DNA from 2 places in the Epilithonimonas zeae genome. Region 1 is predicted to be linked to the other one. Evidence: riboswitches for the same ligand, from Rfam matches in the RefSeq annotation. Region 1 holds a riboswitch; the other holds the start of a gene.
The links. Region 1 has a riboswitch for thiamine pyrophosphate ahead of thiM (hydroxyethylthiazole kinase). Riboswitches for the same ligand answer to the same signal wherever they lie in the genome.
Positions count from the first base shown of each region.

Region 2: another riboswitch for thiamine pyrophosphate. It lies ahead of KI430_RS10810 (TonB-dependent receptor); the one in region 1 lies ahead of thiM (hydroxyethylthiazole kinase).

Region 1 covers NZ_CP075338.1:1,166,998-1,169,409, forward strand. The annotation lists gene KI430_RS05090 (linear amide C-N hydrolase) at 1-946, shown strand, start outside; TPP riboswitch at 974-1,066, shown strand; gene thiM (hydroxyethylthiazole kinase) at 1,129-1,923, shown strand; gene thiE (thiamine phosphate synthase) at 1,923-2,412, shown strand, end outside.
Region 2 covers NZ_CP075338.1:2,410,142-2,412,553, forward strand. The annotation lists gene KI430_RS10810 (TonB-dependent receptor) at 1-1,111, opposite strand, end outside; TPP riboswitch at 1,238-1,328, opposite strand; gene KI430_RS10815 (WG repeat-containing protein) at 1,353-2,021, opposite strand; gene KI430_RS18120 (DUF2752 domain-containing protein) at 2,036-2,290, opposite strand.

The DNA.
Region 1 (2,412 bases):
ACGCGATGTCCCGAAAAGAAACATCAGCTGGCAAAATCTGACCACTGATCAAACACAGGCCAATAAACAATGGACCTCAAAATTCGGTTCCGTTACCTTTAATCTTTTAGGCTATGATTTCCCATGCTATGGCGTCAACGAAAAAGGTCTTTTTTTGGTTGAATTATATCTGGAAGAAACGACTAAACTTTACAATCCCAAGCAGGCTGATATGTTCTGGGCACAATGGATTCAGTATCAGCTGGATAATTACAAAACGGTAAAAGAAGTCGTAGATCATCTTAATGATGGTCCAAACATTGACTGGTGGCCCAATGCGGCGGGAAGTCACTTTTTCCTGACCGACGCAAAAGGAAATTCTGCAACGATTGCTTTATTGAACGGGAAATACACCGTACTTACCAGCAAGGAAATGCCTATGCCTCTGCTGTGCAATAATCAGTACCACAAGGACCTGAATGCGGCTAAAAAGTTTGATTTTCTTGGCGGAAATGAAAAGTTTGATTTTGATCAAAACAAAAAATGGGAAGATCGTTATAACCGTGCCTATTATATGCTGAAGAATTATAAATATGATAAGAAACCTGTAGATTATGCCTGGAATATTTTAAATTCCATACATCCCGGTGAATGGCAGACAGTTATTGATACGAAGACAATGCATCTGTATTTCAGATCCGACCTTAAAAAAGAGGTAAAAACCATCGACATCAGCAACTTGGATTTTTCTAAAAATACGGTTGTAAAATATCTGGATATTCATACGGATGAAAAAGGAACCGTTAATCGTTACTTTCAAAACCTGACTGTTTCGAAAAACAATCAGTATGTTGAGCAAGGATTCCCCATCGGGTATGACAATAAGGAATTTGGAACCTCCAGTATTTTCGAGAAATTAAAAAAGAATATTATGAAATTCTTTGAAAACATTTTACCTGCATCTTAAAAAGTAATAATTTTTCAATACTTTTGCTTTACGCTTTAGGGGTATTCTGAAAAGAATTGAGACAGTCCCTTTGAACCTGATACGGCTTACACCGACGTAGGGAAAAGCAATAAATCATTATTGATCTAATAATGACTGTTGTTCGGATTTATCCTAAAGCTTTTATTTTTAAAAATATTAGAATGGAAAACAATCTCTGGCAACACATCCTGCACGTAAGAAAAACTTCGCCCCTCGTTCATAATATCACCAATTACGTCGTGATGAACAATACCGCCAATGCACTCTTAGCAATCGGCGCTTCGCCAATTATGGCCCACGCAAAATCCGAGGTGGAAGATATGGTAACTATCTCAAATGCTTTGGTCATCAATATTGGAACGGTTGATGAATACTGGGAAGAAGCAATGGTTTTAGCAGCTAATAAAGCCAACCAATCAGAAAAATCCTGGATATTAGATCCCGTTGGAGCAGGTGCTAGTCCCTATCGTGACTCAGTTTTAAACAAGCTAATATCCTTAAATCCTACAGTTATCCGGGGCAATGCTTCCGAGATTATTGCTCTCGCAAAGGCGAATACTACGCCTACCAAAGGAGTAGACAGTACGGCAAAAAGTGATCAGACCGTTGAAGCTGCAAAAAAGCTAGTCCAAAATTACAATTCGTTGGTCTGTATTTCCGGTGAAACTGATATTGTTGTTAGCCACGATCGAATTATTTATTTGAAAAACGGACATCCGATGATGACAAAAGTAACGGGACTCGGTTGTTCGGCAACAGCACTCATTGGTGCATTCACCGGAGTTATTGACGATAAGACGGAAGCTGTGGTTGCCGCAATGAGTTTGATAGGTATAGCAGGAGAACTGGCCGCTGAAAAAAGTACAGGTCCCGGAAGTTTACAGCTCCACCTCATCGACAAATTATATAATCTGACGGAAGAGGAATTTTTCGCTCATCTAAAGCTGGTCGAATGATGAGTTTACATTCTGCATTTCCTTATCAATTGTATTTGGTCATTTCCGAAAAAGATTGCCTGGGCAAGAATTTTCTTAAAGTGGCTGAACAATCAATCTTAGGTGGCGTTGACATAATTCAGCTTCGTGAAAAAGATGCTTCAACTGAAGATTTTCTTTTTAAAGCTTTAAAACTAAAAGAAATTACCGATAAATACAACATTCCCCTGATTATTAATGATCATTCTGAAGTTGCTAAAAAAGTAGATTCTGCAGGCATTCACGTTGGGAACAATGATGTATCGCCATCAGCTCTCAGAAATCAGCAATTTTTTAAGAATAAGATCATCGGATATTCCATTGAATATCTTGCTCAGTTGGAAAATGAATACACGGAGCTATCAGATTATTTGGGAGTCAGTCCCATATTCAGCACCAATACTAAAAGAGATACGGTTACAGAATGGGGACTGGAAGGTTTGTCTAAAATACGATCACTAACCAGTAAAC
Region 2 (2,412 bases), 1.2 Mb from region 1:
CCGCTCCAATATTCAAATCAAGATTCCCCAATTTTCCATACAAAGTAGAAATCACTCCATAAAAATCGTTATCCAACCATTTTTTTCTGATGAAATCGCCGTATTCTTCTTCAGTTCCATTCACCAATTGATTCGGCAAATTATATCGTGCAAAAGGATCGCCTTGTTTGTAATTTTCATAATAACCTTTTCCTTTGGTATAATGCGCTGTAGTTTCTAATTTCCAATTGTCTGAAAATCTTTGATTCCATAATAACTGATAATGATTTTGTCTGTAATTATCAGTCTCATTATCATAAAAATCTACGATATTTTCCCAATTTGCATCATAGATTGCTCCGGAATAATTGAACTTTGGATCAGTCTCCCAAGTTGCTCTATCAACACCATTCCAAGCTTGATAAGTTTTTTCTTTTCCTCCAAAAGCTAAAAACCTTAACTCCGTATTTTTCTCCTGAAACAAAGCAGAAAAATTATAAGAATGAAGATTGGAAGAAGCTCTGTCAATATACCCATCAGAATGGATATGCGTATATCGTCCCATCACAGACAAACGGTTCTTCCAGAATTTCCCCGAATTGATTTCTGCAGAATATTTGTAAGTATTGAATGAGCCATAAGAGTCATCCGTTTTTACAGAAAAAGCATCTTCCGGATCTTTGGAAATCACATTAACACTTGCTCCAAAAGCAGCTACTCCACTAGTTGAAGTCCCAACACCTCTCTGAATCACAATTTGCGATGCAGAGCTTGTCAAATCCGGAACGTTAACAAAGAAAGTCCCTTGAGATTCTGAATCGTTATAAGGCACACCATTCATCATCACATTGATGCTAGTTCCCGCTGTTCCTCTGATTCTAAAACCCGTATAACCAACACCATTTCCTGCATCGGAAGTTGAAATGACGGACATTTGATTTTTCAAAAGAATCGGCAAATCCTGGCCCAAATTTTTATCTGCCAAATCTTTTTGGACATTAATAATTGCTTTCGCAGTTGGAGTTCTTTTGGTAAATTCTACAGCCTGAATACTCGTAACTTGCGTAGAATCTGTAGTTTGAGAAAAATAAAATGGAGCAATGAACACTCCTAAAAAAATAAATCCTTTCATTCTTTTAAATTTAATTGTTAAAATTTATGAGAATAAAAGGGGCGATTATGGTTATAAATGATTTTTGATGATTGATAAATGATTTTTTATAACGTTATTATTAATCGCTCATCTTTTATCATTCATCATTTATAATGAATGTTTCCCTAAACAGCATTATCTGTTCTAGGTTCATTGGGTATAATCTCAGCTTGTTACAGCACCCCTTAAATTTCTGACTGCGAAATTAGAAAAATTTTAATTAATACGCGTGATTATTTTTATTGATGTAAAAATATTGATTTCCATCTTTGGAAACTTCAAACAGATTAGCCGTTTTCCAGCTTAGATTAGTTTTGATATCATCATAAACAAATGGGATAACCACTTGATTGTTTTTATTAATCACACCAAATTTATTATCCAAGACAGCTACAATCATTGGGTTTTCTTTATCACTATCTAAAACATACAACATCTGATACTGTGGATAGATTTCAAAATCTTTATAGTTTTTATAATCAACATTTTCTTTGCTAACCAAACCATAAAAACCATTCATTACAAAAGCTTTATATTTTGGAGACTCGTACGGCAAAGCGCATTTTCCCAAATCTTCATTTTTATAATGGTAAACTCGCGTTCCTTTTCTATCTATTCTGTAGGAAATTTGATTTTTCTCAACCGTTGCATAATCCGCAGAACCATAAATTCTAACTTTTTTATTGGGAGAATTTAGCAAGTTACAATCTTCGGAAAAGAACATTGCGATGTGATATTCGGCTGGTATTACTACTTTACCAGATTGGTTGACGTAACCTGTTTTCTGATTGATTGTCTGAGGAATAAGCGCAGGAATTGCTGTATCCTTCATTTGAGAATATGTCGCAAGAAAGAAGCCTGTGAGACATAAGCTTAATAATTTTTTCATCGTTGGTTTGTGTGTTAGAAACTTTCGAAAATACCTTTATAATAATCGGTATTTCTGAATAGCGAAAATAATAAAACTATTATTAAAACGACTAAAAAAAACAATTTACTTTTCAAAAAACGATAAGTCCAGCTTGTTTTAGTATAAGTTTTAGAAAATCTTAACACAAATAATAATATCACGAAAGGAATTGCTATCACAAATAAAGGATTATATCGAAAGGCTTTTGAAAATCTGAAATGGAGTAATTCGTGAAAAGCCCTTTGCACCCCACAACCTGCACACTCATATCCCGTTAATTCTTTTAGCGGACATTTTAAAAAATACGGATTTGTTGACGGATCGAAGAAAAAATAAATGGAAATCAAAATCAGGAAAAAGACAAAAACGC